DNA from 4 places in the Psychrobacillus psychrodurans genome. Region 4 is predicted to be linked to each of the others. Evidence: riboswitches for the same ligand, from Rfam matches in the RefSeq annotation. Region 4 holds a riboswitch; each other region holds the start of a gene.
The links. A riboswitch is a leader RNA that binds a small molecule or an ion and turns the genes downstream of it on or off. The one in region 4 is predicted to bind S-adenosylmethionine.
Positions count from the first base shown of each region.

Region 1: another riboswitch for S-adenosylmethionine. It lies ahead of ACQCPR_RS16355 (bifunctional homocysteine S-methyltransferase/methylenetetrahydrofolate reductase); the one in region 4 lies ahead of ACQCPR_RS01175 (O-acetylhomoserine aminocarboxypropyltransferase/cysteine synthase family protein).
Region 2: another riboswitch for S-adenosylmethionine. It lies ahead of ACQCPR_RS02845 (methionine biosynthesis PLP-dependent protein); the one in region 4 lies ahead of ACQCPR_RS01175 (O-acetylhomoserine aminocarboxypropyltransferase/cysteine synthase family protein).
Region 3: another riboswitch for S-adenosylmethionine. It lies ahead of ACQCPR_RS08325 (MetQ/NlpA family ABC transporter substrate-binding protein); the one in region 4 lies ahead of ACQCPR_RS01175 (O-acetylhomoserine aminocarboxypropyltransferase/cysteine synthase family protein).

Region 1 covers NZ_CP189791.1:3,317,299-3,322,260, forward strand. The annotation lists gene metH (methionine synthase) at 1-736, opposite strand, end outside; gene ACQCPR_RS16355 (bifunctional homocysteine S-methyltransferase/methylenetetrahydrofolate reductase) at 717-2,576, opposite strand; SAM riboswitch class I at 2,648-2,756, opposite strand; gene ACQCPR_RS16360 (NERD domain-containing protein) at 3,166-4,113, opposite strand; gene ACQCPR_RS16365 (protoporphyrinogen oxidase) at 4,230-4,962, opposite strand, start outside.
Region 2 covers NZ_CP189791.1:576,628-581,589, forward strand. The annotation lists gene metC (cystathionine beta-lyase) at 1-587, opposite strand, end outside; gene ACQCPR_RS02845 (methionine biosynthesis PLP-dependent protein) at 587-1,705, opposite strand; SAM riboswitch class I at 1,788-1,894, opposite strand; gene ACQCPR_RS02850 (C4-dicarboxylate ABC transporter) at 1,980-2,180, opposite strand; gene ACQCPR_RS02855 (TetR/AcrR family transcriptional regulator) at 2,400-2,960, shown strand; gene ACQCPR_RS02860 (DUF2798 domain-containing protein) at 3,013-3,528, shown strand; gene ACQCPR_RS02865 (TIGR00266 family protein) at 3,618-4,424, opposite strand; gene ACQCPR_RS02870 (aldehyde dehydrogenase family protein) at 4,583-4,962, shown strand, end outside.
Region 3 covers NZ_CP189791.1:1,767,849-1,772,810, forward strand. The annotation lists gene ACQCPR_RS08310 (enoyl-CoA hydratase/isomerase family protein) at 1-53, opposite strand, end outside; gene ACQCPR_RS08315 (methionine ABC transporter permease) at 68-739, opposite strand; gene ACQCPR_RS08320 (methionine ABC transporter ATP-binding protein) at 732-1,757, opposite strand; gene ACQCPR_RS08325 (MetQ/NlpA family ABC transporter substrate-binding protein) at 1,815-2,636, opposite strand; SAM riboswitch class I at 2,730-2,845, opposite strand; gene ACQCPR_RS08330 (PPC domain-containing DNA-binding protein) at 2,999-3,505, shown strand; gene ACQCPR_RS08335 (pyridoxal phosphate-dependent aminotransferase) at 3,540-4,703, opposite strand; gene ACQCPR_RS08340 (carbon-nitrogen family hydrolase) at 4,789-4,962, shown strand, end outside.
Region 4 covers NZ_CP189791.1:226,415-231,376, reverse strand. The annotation lists gene ACQCPR_RS01180 (homoserine dehydrogenase) at 1-821, opposite strand, end outside; gene ACQCPR_RS01175 (O-acetylhomoserine aminocarboxypropyltransferase/cysteine synthase family protein) at 952-2,244, opposite strand; SAM riboswitch class I at 2,358-2,472, opposite strand; gene ACQCPR_RS01170 (pyridoxal phosphate-dependent decarboxylase family protein) at 2,746-4,389, shown strand; gene ACQCPR_RS01165 (methyl-accepting chemotaxis protein) at 4,373-4,962, shown strand, end outside.

The sequences.
Region 1 (4,962 bases), 920 kb from region 4:
CCGACAACTCAGATAACGAGCGGATATGATCTGTCATAAATTCTGGTCCTGTCGCACAATTTAAGCCTACCGAAAGTGGTTTAATATGCTCGATTGAAATATAGAACGCTTCGATACTTTGCCCTGCAAGTGTCGTTCCCATTGGTTCAATGGTTCCTGAAATCATAATAGGTAGCTCTTTATTCAATTCCTTAAACGCCTGTTTGATACCTATTGTTGCAGCCTTCACATTCAGCATATCTTGACTAGTTTCCAGTAAGATAACATCTACTCCACCTTCTACTAAAGCCTTTGCTTGCACATAAAAGTCGTTCGTAAGTTCATCGAATGTGATACCACCTGTGACTGATAATGTTTTTGTCGTCGGTCCAATTGCCCCCGCTACAAATCTCGGCCAATCCGAAGTAGAAAATTCCTCTGCACATATTTTAGCTAGCTGGGCTGCTCGAAAGTTAATATCATGTGCTTGATTACCGAGATCATATTCATTTAACACGACAGGAGTCCCACCAAATGTATTCGTACAAATAATATCAGCTCCAGCAGCTAAATATTCACGATGGACGTGTTCAATAACATCCGGTTTTACTATATTTAAATACTCATTACAACCGTCGTATTCATCCCCTCCGAAATCTTCGGGATTAAGATCTGCATTTTGAATCATCGTTCCCATTGCACCGTCAATAATTAGTATTCTTTCCTGGAGTTGTTGCTCAATTAGATGTTTGGACATAGCTGAACCCTCTCTCTTTCTTTCGATCAATCTCTTGAATATAATGAATTAATTCAAGAGACATATCGTATCGGAAAAATGGCGTAATTATATAAATACCGTTGAATAGCTTCGCTGCTGTATCTATTAATTCCTTTGAAATTTGGATACCTTCTGCAGTAGCTAGCTCTCTATCATCTCCACATAAACGCATACGCTCCAGTACCTCTTCGGACAATTTTATACCTGGCACTTCATTGTGAAGGAATTCTGAATTACGACTATTAGTCAGTGGCATAATTCCAATGAAAATAGGGGTTGATAAATGCTTAGTCGCTTCATAAATTTCATGAATTTTATCTTTCGAGTAGACAGGTTGTGTGATGAAATAATCTGCTCCACATTCTATTTTCTTCTCTAGTCGCTTCACTGCACGGTCCAGAACACGAACGTTCGGATTAAAAGCAGCAGCTACGGAGAAATTAGCTTTTTTTCGTAGTGACTTTCCTGAGAAAGAAATACCTTCGTTTAATTGTTTGATTAGTTGTATCAATTCTAGGCTTGATACATCATAAACACTTGTTGCTCCAGGGAAATCACCAATTTTCGTCGGGTCTCCTGTTACAGCAAGAATATCATGGATTCCAAGCGCATCCAGCCCCATTAAATGAGATTGAAGACCGATTAAATTACGATCACGGCATGTAATATGAGCAAGCGGTCTAATATTTTTTTGGTGCTTTAACATCGAGCCCATTGCCATATTACTAATACGCGGGGAGGCTAATGAGTTATCCGCCATTGTCACTGCATCAATTCCAGCAGCATATAGTTTTTCCGAACCTTCCATGAATGTAGTCGTGTCAAGGTGACGAGGAGTGTCTAGCTCAACAATAATCGTCCTTTCTGTTTTTGCTTTTTCATGGAGAGCCAGTGTGTTAGTCGGCTTGGCGTCTTGAATAATAATCGGCTTTCTGTTTTCAACAACCTTACTCGTAATCGGTGCTAAATGACCAATATGTTTTTTTACTGCTTCGATATGCTTTGGTGTCGTCCCGCAGCAACCTCCTATTAGTCGTACTCCAGCATCCCTAAGATATAACGCCGCTTTTCCAAAATATTCAGCATCGGACTCATAGACAATTCGCCCTTCATCTATATCCAGTAAACTCGCATTTGGATAAGCAGAGAGAAAAGCCTTATTCGGAAGGTTTACTCCTTCAAATGCTTGAATTGTATGATGGGGACCTAGTCGACAGTTGACTCCAACTATGTTCGCCCCAATTGCTTCAAGCTGAAGTAGAGCATCATTAAGTGGTAAGCCATTTTGAAGAATACCGGGCTCATGCATGGATACTTGGGCTATAATTGGTATATCAGTTAAGGTACGAAGATAAGTCACAGTAGTCTTTAATTCTTCCAAGTCATAATAGGTTTCGAGTAATAAACCATCTGGATCTCCCGCTAACAGTTGGATGGCTTGCTGATCAAGTGAATGGATAATCTCATCGAGAGTGGCATCACTTTTCCGAATTCCTCGAATGCCCCCAATCGTACCGAGGACAAATTGGTTGCCCGGTGCAGCAGCTCTTTTAGCAATTTGGATAGCCGCTTCATTTATTTCTTTCAGTTGGTTTTCTAGCCCGTAACGCGCCAATTTAATGGCATTCGCTCCATACGTATTCGTTTGAATAATATCTGCTCCGGCCTCAATATAATCCTGATGTATCTTCTCAATAATTTCCGGCTTTTGAATGTTTAATTCCTCATTGCAATAGTCAATTCCGTACGAATAAAGTAGCGTACCCATTGCCCCATCCGCTGTCAGTATAGACGACTGTAATTTCTCTAATAACCTCATTTGTATCCATCCTCTCCATATAAAAAAGCCTTCCATGAAAAGAAGGCTTTACGAGTATGCTAGATACCACCTTCTCATCTTTCAGACTTTGTAAAGTCTGCTGGATTTAGCACCTGACCAATTAATTGGCTGGTTGCTGAAGCTTCGTAGGGCCAGTCCCTCGGCTTCTCTTGATAAGAATTTCATTATTCAATTTTTTAATTAAACATATCGTACCTTTATTCCACTAAAGCGTCAAGATGTGTTTTGAATTTTCTATACACTTCGCTAAGTGTTTATTTATCCTATTTAAGTGATTTTCTTCTTCATTCTAGCGATTCTTCGCTTCATTCTAGTGATTCTCCACTACATTCTAGCGATTCTCCACTACATTCTAGCGATTCTCCACTACATTCTAGCGATTCTCCACTACATTCTAGCGATTCTCCACTACATTCTAGCGATTCTCCACTACATTCTAGCGATTCTCCACTACATTCTAGCGATTCTCCGCTTCATTCTAGCGATTCTCCACTACATTCTAGTGATTCTCCGCTACATTCTAGCGATTCTCTCTTTTTCTATCTTTTTCAGTATATGCACAGGTTCTTTACCATATCCATTTATACTTAGTGTTTCTGGATGTTCCTATCTTGGTTAAATTCATTGATTGCAAGATTCTGTGCGCGATATATTTTGATTCTAAATGTAGAAAGTCTCTACATTGTTTATTAGTTATAGTATCGCTAATCAGCATAAACCAATCCCTTATGGCCCTTTCATGTCCGAGCTTATCAAAATAACCACAACGAGGACAAGTCCAGCCATTTTTTCTTTTTTCCATTCCATGAAAATTACAGCTTTCACACTGGACACCGCTTCTTAAATTTTCAGGATTAATACCCCAGCGTGTGCACATTGGAAAAGGAATATAAGTTTGTTGACCTACTTTTATTTGATTTTCAAATTTTTTCATTTTTTCAGAATCAAAATATACATTTTCGCGGGGAAGATTACGTAAATATACTGGGATGGTTTGCGGGAGAATAGCACTAAGTTTTTTCGGTGGTTCAATTACTCTCACTTTTGGATTGCTAAGAACAATAACACCGTATATTGGGATTGTCAGCCCATGATTCCCCAGCCATTCTTGTAGTAATTGAATATTTCGCGATAACTGAATTTCTGGGCTTTCAAAAACATCGACTTTACCATTGGGTGTTTCGCGCTCTAACTGCGCAGGGTTTTGTTTGAAAAATAACTTCCCACTTATATTTTTACTTTCGAGAATTACTAAGAAATAGGGAGTAAGAAAAATAGCATCTATTTGGAACTTACCGTTTGAATTTAATCCGATATTTTCAACGAAAAAGTATTCAAAAGGAAATGTATATTTCGCAAAAACTTCACTTATTCTACGTTCACCTTGCAGTCCAGCTCTTGCTGCCTTTTCTTTAGCTAAGATTATCTCCTTTTGAGGATGTGTATCATTCAATCTTTTTGCTAACATTTGTAGACCAATTAAATTATATTCGCAAGAATCCATTACTTTAAGCATACTTCACCTCCAATTGAATCGTAGCACAACAAAAGAAAATGTAAATTTCACCAAATAAGCTACTATTCAATTTTCCTCATAAAAAAATGGCCAAAAATGAATTTTGGCCAGCAAACTTAATCAACTATTGAATTTATAATATTTTCTGCTGTTTCTCTACCGTTCTTAATGCAAGCTACAATTCCAACCCCGTAATAAGAACAACCAGCCAACACCACATTTGGCATCTCATCAGCCATCTTAGCTGTTAATGATTGAATTGCATCCCCGTGTGCTAGATGATAATTTGGCATTTGATCATTCCATTTTGTTACTTCTATTACCTCAGGTTTGCCTGTTAATTTCAAGCTCATTTTAATATCTTGGAGCGCAACTTCTACTAGCTCTTCTTCACTCATATTCTTCATACTCTCAAAGGCTGAACTTGAGCTCTTATAGAACATACGAACAAGTAATTGATTGTCTTTTGACGTGTGTGTCCATTTACGACTTGTCCACGTACATGCATTACATTTCACATCACTATTTTCGGATACGATAAAACCAGTGCCCTCTGCTGGAATCTGATTATCTGGAATATCAAATCCAAGATATACACTAATAAGGGATGAATTTTTTAGTCTATTGAAATCGGTATCCAACTGTTCATCTTGAAGAATCAGCTGCGCTACATTATGAGGAGTAGCTAGCACTACACTATCTGCTTCAACCGTTTCCCCATTAGTCAATAAAACCGAATAACGTCCATCCTTCTTCTCTACTTTCTTTGTTGCCACACCTTTAATAATCGTAGATTCGCTCAGCACTTCCTCTAAGCGATCAATTAGTGTGGAAAGTCCATTTTGGAAA
Region 2 (4,962 bases), 350 kb from region 4:
ACGATATCAATTCCTAAATCTAATGGACGCTGATATAACGGTGTCATAAATGTATTGTCTAAGAAGGTTAAACAAGCATTGGATTTTGCAAGCTCCACGACAGCCATAATATCAGTAATACCTAAGCATGGATTCGAAGGTGTCTCGATGTAAATCAGTTTTGTATTAGATTGCATTGCACTTGCAATGGCTTCCACGTTCGTAAAATCTGCAAAGCTGTGCTCAATTCCAAAACGAGGCAATACTTCTGTAACAAAACGAAAGGTTCCACCGTATACGTCTTCTGTAATAACGATATGATCGCCTGAAGACAAAAGCATAAATGCAGAAGAAATTGCCGCAATTCCTGATGCAAATGCCAATCCTCTAGTACCCCCCTCTAATTCAGCAATCGTTTTTTCGAGTGCATCTCTCGTAGGATTTCCCGATCGACTATAGTCATAAGGTCCAAAATCATCAAAGCTTTCTTGATGGAAAGTGGAGGATAAATAGATAGGAACATTTACAGATCCAGTTTTTATCTCCGAATCTCCGCGTGTAGAGGCAACAATTATACTAGTCTCCAACGACTCTTTGTAATCACTCATTAATTATGACCTCGCTTTTCTAATGTATTTAATACTTGTTTTAAATCTGCGATTAAATCTTCTACTTCTTCAATCCCAACCGAAAAACGAAGGAGACTATTATCAACGCCTCGTGCATTCCGTTCCTCTTCAGGTATATCGGCATGTGTTTGTGTAGTAGGATACGTGATAAAGCTCTCTACACCACCAAGACTTTCAGCAAATACAATCAGTCTCAAATTCTTTAGGAAAGGAGCCACCCATTCGCTTTTTTGTAAACGGAAGGATAACATCCCGCCAACCCCTGGATATAATACATCCTTAACAGCAGGTTCCTGTATTAAAAATTCAGTAATTCTTTTTGCATTTAAATCATGCTGCTTCATACGTAGATGAAGTGTTTTTAATCCTCTTATTAACAACCAAGAATCGAAAGGAGAAAGGACAGCACCTGCAGCATTATGGTTGACTTGCAATTGTTCACTTAGCTCAGTACCTTTTGTGACCACCAATCCTGCAAGTACATCGTTATGTCCCCCAATATATTTTGTGCCACTATGGATGACAATATGGGCACCCAATTCAATAGGTCGCTGTAAATAAGGGGTTAAGAATGTATTGTCTACGATTAACAATAGATTATGCTCTTCTGCTATATCCGCAAATAGCTGTATGTCTATTTCCTGCATTAAAGGGTTAGTGGGTGTTTCGATAAATAAGGCTTTTGTATTTTCTGTTATTAATGCTTTTACTTCTTCAGCTGATTCAAATTTTGTATAAGTAGTACGGATATTATATGAATCTGCGTACTGGTTGAATAATCGGTATGTACCACCATACAAATCATCAGGAGCAATTAACTCATCTCCTGACTTAAAAAGAGATAAAACCAATTGTATTGCAGCCATACCAGAACTACAGGCAAAGCCAGCGTCTCCACCTTCTAACTTTGCAATTCCTTCCTCTAAAATAGCTCGTGTCGGGTTCTTAGTTCGTGTGTAGTCGTATCCTGTAGACTGCCCAATCCCATTGTGTTTGTATGCTGTGGAGAGATAAATGGGGGGATTTACCGCCCCGGTTTTTTCATCACTATGATTTCCCAATTGAACTAACTGTGTATCAATACTGTTTTTTGGCATAATTTTTCATCCTTTACAATTAAAATAAAAAAGAGGATTCTCTAATAAGAAGAGAACCCTCAAGTAAATATCGAAGTTTGTCTTCTTATCTTCAAGACGTCATACGTCTATTGGAATTAGCACCATACCTAAGCGTGGCTGGTTGCTGAGACATCTAAGGGCCAATCCCTCCGTCTCTCTGGATAAGAAAAAATATATGAAATTATCAAAATTTTAAATTTAAATAATCTTAACACTTAGTGGCTATTAATACAATACGTTTTTTTGTTTCAAGTTATGACATAAATGTCAGTATTAAAACAATTACTCCGAGTATTAAAGATATCCACCCTACAACTAACTTGTGAGAATAAGCTAAAGCTACCAGTCCTAACAGAACTGCACCAGCACCTAGCCAAAGGGGAGCATAAAAGAAACCAAGTACCCCTAAGACTATACCCAACAAACCAACCCATAATCCTGTAGAAGAATCCAACATCCACACCTCCCATCCTATAATGTAGGAACTCCAAGAAGCAATGTCCCTTTACATATTATATGAAGGGTATGGAGGAGGGGCATAAACAATCTGCAGATTCATTGCAGAGATGGGCTCATAATGCTGGTCTTTTATTAAATAAACAAAATATTAGAATGTAGCTTAAAATTTGTTATAATTACAAACAGACCCGTTGGTATGTTAGGAGGAATAGCTATGGATACTAAATCACTCTTGATTGAAACTGCTACAATTCTTTTTCAGGAAAAAGGTTACAAAACTGTAGGACTCAATGAAATTTTAAAAGCTAGTAATGTTTCAAAGGGTGCTCTTTATCATCACTTTCCAGATGGCAAAGAAGAACTCTTGATAACTTGTTTACACGCTTTAAAAGAAGACATAACCACAGATATTGAAGCTATTTTTAGTAAGCATCTTACAACTAAGGACGCCATAATTTCAACGATTGATACTTTAATAAATAGCTTTGAAAAAAGAGGTACTATTACTGGCTATACATTTAGCAGTATTGTTAGTGAAATGGCAACAATGAGTGAACCAGTTCGCAAAGCGTGCAGTGAGTTATATGAAAATATTGAACGCATCTACTGTGCTAAGCTATTATCCGATGGTTTTTCGGATGAAACAGCTGTCTCTGTATCGTTATTGTTGACTGCTTCGATTGAAGGGGCCATGATGCTTTGTTTAACGAAACAATCTACGAATCCTTTAAAAACAATTGCAGAACTATTACCGAACTTGTTGGAGAAGCTATAAAAAATGGAATTTAAAGCGAAGGTCTTTACTAAACTTTGAGAGGAAGAAAAAAATGCATCAAGAAAACAGACTACCAAGAAATGCAAAGGAAGGCCTATTATTCGGCACAATTATCTCAACACTTACGGTTATATTCATGACCTCCTTAAATATCATTCTCTCTTTTGGAGAATTTAACGGAGAAGTTGCTTTAACCATCTTAAAAGCGCTACCGATTATTTGGGTTATTGTTATGATTATTGAACCAACTATTTTTGGACGTATTGCAGAAGCACTAGTTAAAAAATTCACTAAGCCTACGGATAGCTTCAACTCCAAAATTTTATTCCGAATTCTTTTTACCGTATTAGGGATGTCTGCAGCTATGACACTTATTGGTGATATTATAGGAAATGGCTTTAGAATGGAAATCTTCAGCAACTGGTTAACGAATTGGCCGCGTAACTTCGCAATCGTACTTATTGCAGAAAGCTTAGTAATTCAACCTATTGCCCGTTTTGCAATGGTAAAATTACATGAATCTCAAGATGGAAAAGCTCAAGCAAAAGCTGTTGTAAGTACAAAATAACTAACAAAAACGCTCAGACATATTTTGTCTAAGCGTTTTTTCTTTTCACTATAACTAAAACATCAGCAGACATTGTTCAATATCTGTTTCTATTTTCCACCCAGTAGGTCAAATAATCCTCCTGCTATACTGCCTTCACCTTTTGAACCACCACCTGGTGTTTGAGGGGCAGCAGCAAATACTTTACTAGCTAATCTGCTAAATGGAAGTGATTGAATCCATACGGTACCAGGACCACGAAGGGTAGCAAAAAATAATCCTTCTCCACCAAATAAGGCTGTTTTAACTCCCTTGACCATTTCGATATTGTAATCTACATCCGCAGTCATTGCTACGAGACATCCAGTATCTACTCGTAAAACCTCGCCTTGCTGTAGTGATTTTCTATGAATAGTTCCCCCTGCATGCACGAAAGCAAGGCCATCACCCTCAAGTTTTTGCATAATGAAACCCTCACCACCAAAGAAACCTGCTCCTAGCTTACGTTGAAATTCAATGCCAATCGTAACCCCTTTAGCTGCTGCTAGAAATGCATCCTTTTGACAAATAATTTTTCCGCGGTATTGGCTTAAGTCCATAGGAATAATCTTTCCAGGGTAAGGTGATGCGAAGTAGACATGTTTTTTGCCACTACCAGTATTGGTGAATGTTGTCATGAATAAACTCTCTCCAGTAAGCATACGTTTACCTGCACCCATTAATTTACCCATAAGTCCGCCACTGCTACCACCAGATCCTGATGAGCCATCGCCGAAAATAGTTTCCATTGAAATACCGTCTTCCATCATCATTAAGCTGCCTGCTTCTGCAACAACAGTTTCTTTTGGATCCAATTCAATTTCTACAAATTGCATATCGTCTCCATATAGTTTGTAGTCTATTTCATGGTTATTCATAATCATGCTCCTCCTAAATTGTTATTACCCAATTATACGATATGAAAGGTAAAAAGTTTCATTCTAAAAATTCTAAATTATTAAAGGTATTTACAAATACTTATCGAATGTATTATTAATGGAAGCGTTTACATTTTAAAGTGAAAAGAGGGAATAGAATGAAGTTAACAAATTTTATTGATGGGAAATGGCAGGATGTTGGTAGAGCGGAGTATACCCCAGTGTTTAATCCTGCGAATGGGGAACAACTTGCAGAGGTTAAGCTATCTACAATGGAAGATGTGAATATTGCAGTGGAAGCCGCAGTGAAAGCTCAAAAAAAATGGGCACTCGTTCCTGCGCCGAAACGTGCAGATTATTTATATGAGATTGGTAGAATAATGAAAGAAAAGAAAGAGCATCTAGCTCAAGTATTAACAAAAGAAATGGGAAAAGTGATTGAAGAGGGACGTGGAGAAGTACAAGAAGGTATTGATATGGCATTATATATGGCTGGAGAAGGTCGTCGTTTGTTTGGTGAGACTACTCCATCTGAACT
Region 3 (4,962 bases), 1.5 Mb from region 4:
AATACAAGTGTTGCGATTGATCCACTACGTTCAACATATAAAAGATTCGTCATAAGTTCGCCTCCTGCTAGTCTTTTTTAATATTTGCAGCAATACGATTTCCGATAGATTGAATACTTTGTACTAGGATGATTAAAATTACTACTGTCGCATACATTACATCAACTTCATAACGTAAATGTCCGAAACGATATGCCAAGTCACCTAAACCACCTGCACCAACCATACCTGCCATTGCTGTAGCACCGATTAAGCTGACAGTTGAAATGGTTAATCCTAAAACAATAGAAGGACGAGCTTCTCGAAGTAAAACATTCCAAATGATTGCGCGTGTACTAATACCCATAGCAGTATATGCCTCTATGACACCATTTTCCACTTCCAAAAGAGCAGATTCCATTAGTCTAGCAATATATGGAGCTGTATAAATTACTAATGGCACGATAACGCCTTGAACTCCAATAGTTGTTCCAACTATTAATCTTGTAAAAGGAATTATGAAAAATAGTAAAATGATAAAGGGAACAGAACGTACAATATTTATGATTAAATTAGTGATTTGATATATAAATTTGTTTTCTAATGCCTGGCCAGGTCTGGTCAGGACGATTAAAATACCTAATGGAATCCCGATTAATACTGAGAAAAATAGGGAGATACCCACCATTTGAAATGTTTGTACAACAGACTCACCAATAATCGGTAGCCATTGTTCTATAAATTGATCGATTCTACTCATGAGACTGTCCCTCCAGTTCTTCCGTTGCTACACCTTGAGAATCTAAATAGTGTATAGCATTTCTAACCTGGTCCTTGTCGCCAATTAAATGGACCACTATATTTCCGACAATGCCATTTTTAAGTTCGATAATATTGGCAGTTAATATGTTCGGTTTGACATTAAATTTTTGACTTACTTCAGCTAATAAAGGTTTTCCAGTGCTGTCCCCGACAAATGTTAAGCGAGTGACTGCACCCGTAACATTTAGCTGAGAAATTAAAGAAGTGGATAAATTACGCTGACTTATTGTATTTAAAAACTTTTTAGTAGTAGGGTGTGTAGGTTTAGTAAATAGATTAATAGCTGTATTTTGTTCAACAATTTCTCCATTTTCCATGACATACACATGATCACAAATTTTTTGAATGACATTCATTTCATGCGTGATTAAAAGTATAGTAATACCTAATTCTCGATTTATCTTTAGAAGCAAATCTAATATGGAATCAGTAGTTTCCGGATCCAGTGCGCTTGTTGCTTCATCACTAAGCAATACTTCGGGTTCCTGCGCTAGTGCACGGGCTATTGCGACACGCTGCTTTTGGCCACCAGATAACTGGTTTGGATAGTTTGTATGCTTGTCAGTTAATCCAACTATTTCTAAATATTGATCCACTCGTTTTTTTACTTGCGCTTTATTATATCCAAGTAGCTTAAGTGGAATGGCGATATTATCATAAACAGTTGCTGTTTTTAATAGATTAAATCCTTGAAATATCATACCAATTTTATTGCGGGTTTCACGCAATTTAGGGAGGGGAAGGGAAGTAAGTTCAACACCGTTAATAAAAACTTTGCCTTCCGTTGGCTGTTCGAGTAAATTTACGCATCGAATCAGTGTACTTTTACCAGCACCGCTATATCCAATGACTCCATGAATTTCTCCTTTATTAACCTGAATATTTACTTGGTTTACTGCCTTTACTATTCCACTCTTGCTTTTAAATTCTTTCGATACATTTTCTAACTCAATCATTTACTATCTTCCTTTCTAAAGAAAACGCTACCGAAGTCGGTAACGTTTTCAAGTCCATTATTCGTCCCAGCTAGCTAATACAGAACCTTTAAACTCTTCTTCGATAAACTTTCGTACTTCTTCCGATTGATATGCTTTTACAAATTTTTGAATCGTTGGATCATCTTTATTTTCCGCACGAACAACAACAAAGTTTACATAAGGTGAGTTAGAAGACTCTAATAATATAGAATCCTCTTTTGGGCTAATTCCTGCTTCAAGTGCAAAGTTTGTATTAATGGCAGCTGCATCTACTTCACTTAATTGTTTTGGTATTTGAGCAGCTTCTAGTTCAATAAATTCCAAGTTTTTTGGATTTTCTTCAATGTCATAAATACTAGCTGTTTCTCTTTTGTCTTCTTTAATTTTGATGTAGCCATGTTCTTCTAAAATGTATAGTGCACGCGCGCCATTCGTTGGATCATTTGGCAAACCAAAAGTTGCACCGTCTGGTAGATCATCAATTGACTTGTATTTTTCTGAATATACACCCATTGGATTTAAAATTGTTTTTCCTACTGGTACTAAGTCAGTACTGTGATCCTCGTTAAACGTGTCTAGGAAAGGTTCGTGTTGATAGCTATTCGCATCTAAATCACCTTCTGATAATGCAGTGTTAGGTAGAATATAATCAGAGAATACTTTAAGTTCTACTTCTAAACCATCTTTAGCTGCTACTTCTGCAGCTACTTCTACAATTTGTTCATGTGGTCCGGCAGTTACTCCTACTACTATTTTGTCTTCATTGATTGCTTTAGCTTCTGACGCAGCGTCAGACCCACAAGCTGCAAGAGTTCCAGTTAATAATACCGTTGATAATAAAAATCCAATCTTTTTCATTTGTCATTCCTCCGAATAATTATTAAGAACGTTGTATAAATATAAAAAGCCTCTCTTCCAGTAGAAAGAGAGGCGCATACATACGTTTGTCCTCTCTTATCTATCAAAACAAAATGTTTTGCAGGATTTAGCACCTTTCCATATACAAAAAATATATGGATGGTTGCCGAGCTTCATCGGGCCAGTCCCTCAGCTACTCTTGATAAGAGATATCAGCTATTAAGTTTTCCAACAGTTCATAAAATATAATTTACTACATCAAATTATTAAAGTCAACAGACTTTTTTTATAGTTGCATATATCATTCGAATTAGTTTATGTTTAATAACAATAAATAATTATACATAGGGAGTGTGTAAGCGTTGTCAAAAATTAGAGCAAATTATGCTGTAGGGCAGCTAGGGAAGATAGTGAGCGCACGTTTAATTTATGGAACTGATCTGCTGGAAGGGATAGAGGAATTGTGTAAAGTAAATGGAATTCAATCAGCTACAATTCTTAGTTGTTTTGGTAGTTTTCAAAGATGTGGATTTGTGTATTTAGTACCAAATGAAGATTCCCCTATAGGTGTAGGATACAATAATCTTGTGGTGAAAGAGGGGCCAATTGAGTTCTTGCAGGGTACAGGAGTTGTATGCCAAAGAGATGATCAATTTGAAACGCATTTCCACGGTACAATATGTGACCAAAATGGCAAAATTTTTGGTGGTCATTTTATTAAAGGTGAAAATCCTGTTATTACAGTAGACCTAGTGTTGGCAGAAACTGTTGATATGGAGTTTAAGAGACAGTTTGACGAAGAAACTGGAGCTAATCAGTTTTATCCTGTAGAAACAAATAAAGAAAAACCTAATCAGCTAAATAAATGAAAATTGCAGCCCTACATTAAAGGGCTGCAATTTTTTAAAATAAACTAAGCTTTCCAATGCGTGTAATTGCTTCTCTTAATCGATCTTCATCTACTAATAAACCCACGCGAACATACCCTTCGCCGTATCCACCAAACCCATTGCCAGCAGCAACTGCTACATCGGCTTCGTTCAAAAGTAAATCTGCAAAAGCTTCACTTGTAAAATTATCGGGAACAGGTAACCATGCGAAAAAGGAACCTTTTGGTGCATTCACCTGCCAACCAATACTGTTACAAGATTCAATAAGAGCATTTCGTCTGCCCTCATATAAATCCACTAATTCCTTTACACATTCTTGACTATCATTGAGTGCAACCGTTGCAGCATCCTGTATGGCAGGGAAGAGACTAACAAATAAGTGGTCTTGAATTATATTTATAGCTTCAATAATTTTAGCGTTCCCAACAGCAAAACCAACTCTCCAGCCAGCCATATTATACGTTTTGGACAATGTGTACATTTCAATACCTACGTCTTTTGCACCATCAGCTTGTAAGAAACTAATTGGCTTCTCTCCATCAAAACCTATTCCACCATATGCAAAATCATGGACAATGGCAATGTCCTTTTCTTTTGCCAACGAAACAGTTTCTTGGAAAAATTCTAAATTAGCGATAGCGCCAGTGGGGTTATTTGGATAGTTTAAGTACATAAGTTTAGCTTTTTGTTTTTGCTCCTCTGTTAAGGAACTGTAATCAGGAAGGAAATTATTTTCCTTGAGTAATGGCATCGTGTCAAACGCTACATTAGCAAGTCCTACCCCAGATAAATAATCAGGATAGCCTGGGTCAGGAAGTAGCATTAAATCATTTTCATTCATCAGTGCCAACGGGAGCTCTACTAAGCCAATTTTAGTGCCAAATAATATCGCTACTTCAGTTTCAGGGTCAATGTCAACATTATATTCTCGTTTATAGAAATTGGCTGCCGCTTTTTTAAATTCTCCAGTTCCACGAAATGGACTATACTTGTGGTTTAATGGATTGGCTGCCGCTTCCTGCAGTGCTTGTACAATATGCTCAGGAGTAGGCTGATCAGGATTACCTTGTCCAAGATTAATCACATCTCTACCTTCTAAAACTGCGTCTCCAACTTTTTTTACTAGTGTAGCAAAAAACTGTGAAGGTAGATTTTTTAAACGGTTTGAAAATTCCATGTTCGTAACCTCGTTTTCTAATAAGTTGCATTTGTTAGTCAAATCTTATAACCTTTTTATTATTATGTCTATAGGGGTGTCAAAAATGAGAATTGCATGTGTCCAATTAAATATAGCTTTTGGTAACCCAAAAGAAAATTTTAGAAAAGTAGAAGAAAAGATTCGGAAAGCAGCGATGTTAAATGCAGAAATCGTCGTACTGCCTGAAATGTGGAATACTGGTTATGACTTAACAAAACTTGATGTAACAGCTGATGTA
Region 4 (4,962 bases):
AAAGGATGATCTGGTCCTACGAGCTGAGGTCCTACGGAAGCGTATAGTTCTCCATTTTCGTCTTGCTCTATTTCTGCCACGTGACGGTATCGTAGTCCCTGTTCTTTCGCTTTACGGACGTCCTCTAATGAGATTTCGTCTATACCTACTACTCGAACATCATTCCAATTGGGCTGTTTTTTAAATGCAAGTGCACTTAGAATCATCAGTTTACGGAATGCATCTTGCCCGGACACATCGTTAAATGGATCTGCTTCTGCATAGCCAAGGTCCTGCGCTTCTTTTAATGACTCATCAAATTGACATTCATCTTGTCTCATTTGTGTCAGGATGTAATTTGAAGTGCCGTTTAAGATACCTTGAATTCTTTTTACTGAGTTAACTTGTAGTAAATTTTTCAATGTCTTAATAACTGGAACTCCGCCTGCTGTTGTTGCCTCATATCCGATAAATACTCCACGAGACTTTGCACGCTCATGCAATGGGATACTATACTTGGAAAACATCACTTTATTAGCTGTTACAACGTGACACCCTTTATCAATTGCTCTACATAGATAGTTATATGCAGGTTCCTCATTTACGATTGCCTCGAAGACTACTTGAAGACCAGGAATATTGATAATATCCTCAAAGTTATCAGTAACTAGGACACCGGGTGTAGCTATTCTCTCTTTTCCAACATTGTTTACGAGAACCGCACTAATTTCTAAATCTAAGCCTAAAGACTTTTTAAGATCTTCTCTTTTTTCATTTACAATGTGGTAAATCCCTTGCCCCACTGTTCCGAAACCTAGGATTGCTGCTTTTATCGTCGCCATGCTATCTCCTCCAAATGAATCCGCACAATTGAGTTCCAATTTGCTTTTATTAGTAAAATTTATTCGCAGTTATATTAGAAGAACTATTTTACACATTGTAGCCTATTTTCACTCAATTATCAATAAAATTCTACCTAGAGAGGACATTTGTTTTTTCTAGGAGTACCTTTTCGAGTGCAGTCTGTAAATCTTCGACTGCCTCTAGCCCTACAGACAAGCGGATTAAGTCTTCTGAAACTCCCGATTTCACTAAGTCCTCTGGAGTTAACTGCTGATGTGTTGTAGATGCTGGGTGGATTATTAGTGATTTGGCATCGCCAACGTTAGCTACATGCGACCAAATTTCTATATTATCGATAATATTGCGTCCTGCTTCTTTACCACCTTTAACCCCAAAAGTTAGGATCGAGCCAAAACCATTCTGTAAGTATTTTTTAGCAAGCTCATGTGAAGGATGACTTTCTAAACCTAAGTAATTAACCCAAGTCACTTCTTCATTGTTTTCTAAGTACTCCGCAATTTTCTGCGCATTTTCATTGTGCTTTGGTACGCGTAAATGAAGTGTTTCTAATCCTTGTAGAAAGGAGAAAGCTGCTTCAGGACTTAGAGTTGGACCAAAATCACGAAGCAATTGAACACGTAATTTCACTGCAAACGCTACACTTGGAACATCTATTCCGTATCTTAAACCATGGTAGGTTACATCCGGCTGTGTGAATCCAGGGAATTTATCAGAGTTCCAATTGAAATTTCCTCCATCTATGACAACCCCACCGATAGTTGTTCCATGACCGCCAATCCATTTAGTTGCCGAGTGAATCACTACATGTGCACCATGCTTAATCGGATTCGATCCATAGGGAGTAGCAAAAGTACTGTCTACCAACAATGGAACTCCTACTTCGTTAGCAATAGCTGCAACGTTTTCAACATCTAATACATTTAAGCTAGGGTTTCCAATGATTTCTGCAAAAAACGCTTTTGTCTTATCCGTAACTGCTGCTCGGAAATTTTCTGGATTAGTTGAATCTACAAACTTCACTGTAATTCCATATCTCGGCAATGTATGAGCGAATAAATTAAATGTACCACCATACAAATTTTCGGCAGCAATAATTTCATCTCCCGCTCCTGCAATATTTAAAATAGAAAATGCAATAGCTGCCATTCCAGAAGAAAGTGCAACTGCTGCTGTCCCTCCTTCTAATAATGCAATTCGTTGTTCAAAAACATCCACCGTTGGATTCGTAATACGAGAATAGATATTACCAGTTTCCGCAAGAGCAAATAGGTTTTGCGCATGTTCTGTATTTTTGAAAACGAATGATGTAGTCTTGTGAATAGGTACTGCTCGTGAGCCTGTCACTGGATCTGGTTGTTGGCCACCATGTAAAAGTAGTGTTTCTTTTTGAAGATTTGTCATTTGAATTCCTCCTAAAATGTAGTTTAGATGGACGCTTATGGAGGCGAAGGAGGATTAGAACAAACAAAAAACCCTCTTCAATTAAGAAGAGGGTGCAAATTCGCATGTTCCTCCTCTTATCTTCCAAATTCGTATTAGAATTTGTAGGATTTAGCACCTTTCCAAGTTAAGAACTTGTTGGTTGCCGGGCATCGTAGGGCCTATTCCCTCCGCCACTCTTGATAAGAGTATTTAGATTTAGTTTTCCATCTTGTTACACAGTATAGATTTCTATCAAACTATTTGTCAACACTTTTTCGAAAAGTTAAAAAATATTTTGTTTACCCCCCTTCAAAATCTCCCCTTGCATAAATATTACAAATATTCTAAAGTATTCTTTATTTTCTATTTGCGACGAAATTTCTAGTCTTTTATAGTCTAATAAGTATATACTATACGGGAGTATAACGGACTATAAAATATATCTATCTATAGTAAATATTGACCAAGAAGGGTGAAAAAATGAAGAATATACAACAGCTTTTCCAAAGTGAAGATGGTAATGGAAAACAGAGAGAACAGCTATTAGGCTACGTAGAAACAATATTAACATCCATGGATGCTTTGAAAGATCCAAATAAAACGATGCTTGGACCGATACAAGAACGTTCCGCAAACTTTTATAAAGAGTTAATGGAAGATTACGAAGTACCGCTAAATAGCAAAGGAATGGACGAAGTAGTTGGAGAATTGACTGATTTAATGAAGGGTCATCCATATCATACACGAAACTTCGTAACAAATGTTTTGCCAATGGCAAGTATTCCCGGCGTCCTTGGACTATTAACTAACTCATTATTAAATGGTAATAACTTATGGGATGTTTACGGACCAGCTGCAGCTGAATGTGAAGTAAAAGTGGTCTCCATGATGTCGAAGCTAGTTGGATATGATTTTACTGAAAGCTTTGGTTACACAACTTGGGGCGGACAAGGCGCTGTGTTCAGTGGCTTGCGTATGGCAATAGCAAAACAGTTCCCTAACGCAAAAGAAGAAGGCGTTCCAAATAATTTATACTGTTTTGCATCTGAAAATGCACATTATAGTTTATTGAAGTCTGTAGAGGCTGTTGGTATTGGAAGCAATCATCTAGTTCGTGTCAAAGCTGGGACGGATCATTCTATGGATATGGAAGATCTAGAAATGCGATTAACGGAAGTTATTGAAAAAGGCGGCATTCCTGTGTATATAGTTGCAACTACTGGTGCAACAGATAACTTTGCTATTGACGATGTAAAAGCGATTAAAGAAATGGCCACAGCTTTCGAAGGTAAATATAATTTGAAACCTATCCATATTCATGCCGATTCTGCACTTGGTGGATTTTATGCATTCTTTAATGATTATGATTTTGAAAATAACCCTCTACATTTTGAACAAGAAGTACTAGTAAGTCTTCAACATATTCGTGAACGAATGCAGTATATATCATTGGCTGATAGTTTATGTTTTGATTTCCAAAAGCTTGGACAAACTCCTTACTTAACGAGTCTGTTTTTAGTGAAGGAAGGTAAATATCTAGGTTTATTGGACTTAGAAGATTTTGATACGCCGTATGTTGGAAATAGAGGGTATGGATCGTATCACACTGGTTATACGTTAGAATGCTCACGTATGGGTAGTTCGATTGCCATTTATGCTGCATTGTTGGCGTTTGGTAAGACGGGATACCAACAGCTCCTAGCAAATTATGTTCGTGTGAATTTAGCATTCCAGGAGCAAATAGCTATAAAGATTCCTTCATTATATGTGGTAAATGAATCGAATATCGGACCTATTACTGCTTATCGCTATTATGAAAAAGGATTGAATTGGAGAGATGAACAAGCAGGCCGTTATTCACTGGCACAAGTAAAAGAAATCAACGCTTTAAATTCATCGCTATTTGAAGTGTTAGGGAAACATCGTGATGATGTCTTTTTCGGTGATACAACTCGTGTATGCACTGTAGCAGTTTGTGATTCAGATGAACTGGTTCCTGTTGCAGCAGCGAAATTCTTTTCTATTTCACCGTATACCGAAGTGGAGCACATCTCAGCAATGGTAGATTCCCTTCATCATTCCATCACTACATTGGAGGCTGTAAAAGATGAAGTTATTTACTAAACTAAAGAGTTCTATGTTATATAAATATATTCTAAGTTTTATAGTACCGATCGCGCTATTCTCCATCATTTTTAGTTTAATATTGTTCATCTTCTCTAAAGCAATTATAGACGATTACGTTATCGACCAATTCGAAACTACACTACAATTAGTATCTGATGATGTTTTTGACGATCTAGATTCTGATCTAGTTGTAAGTGCTGATAGTGATAATGACGAACAATACAGTACATTACTAGACAAATTAAATGAAGCAAAAGCGAACCACGATGTGGAAAATGTGTATGTTCTTTCACGTTCAAATGGAACTGAACATATTGTTGCATTGAGTGATACGGATGACCGTAATGCCTCTTATACATTTGATGAAAAAATGAATGAAGCTATTGACAAAGGGGAAGTCAAAATTAGTGACATCTATACAGATGAGTATGGGACCCACAAATCTATTTTCATTCCCTTCAAGAATACAGATATAATTCTAGGATTAGATATGGATGCATCATTCATTACTTTACTAGAAAGCCAAATTATTAGGTTATCCATATCGATTACATTGATCTTTATTGTATT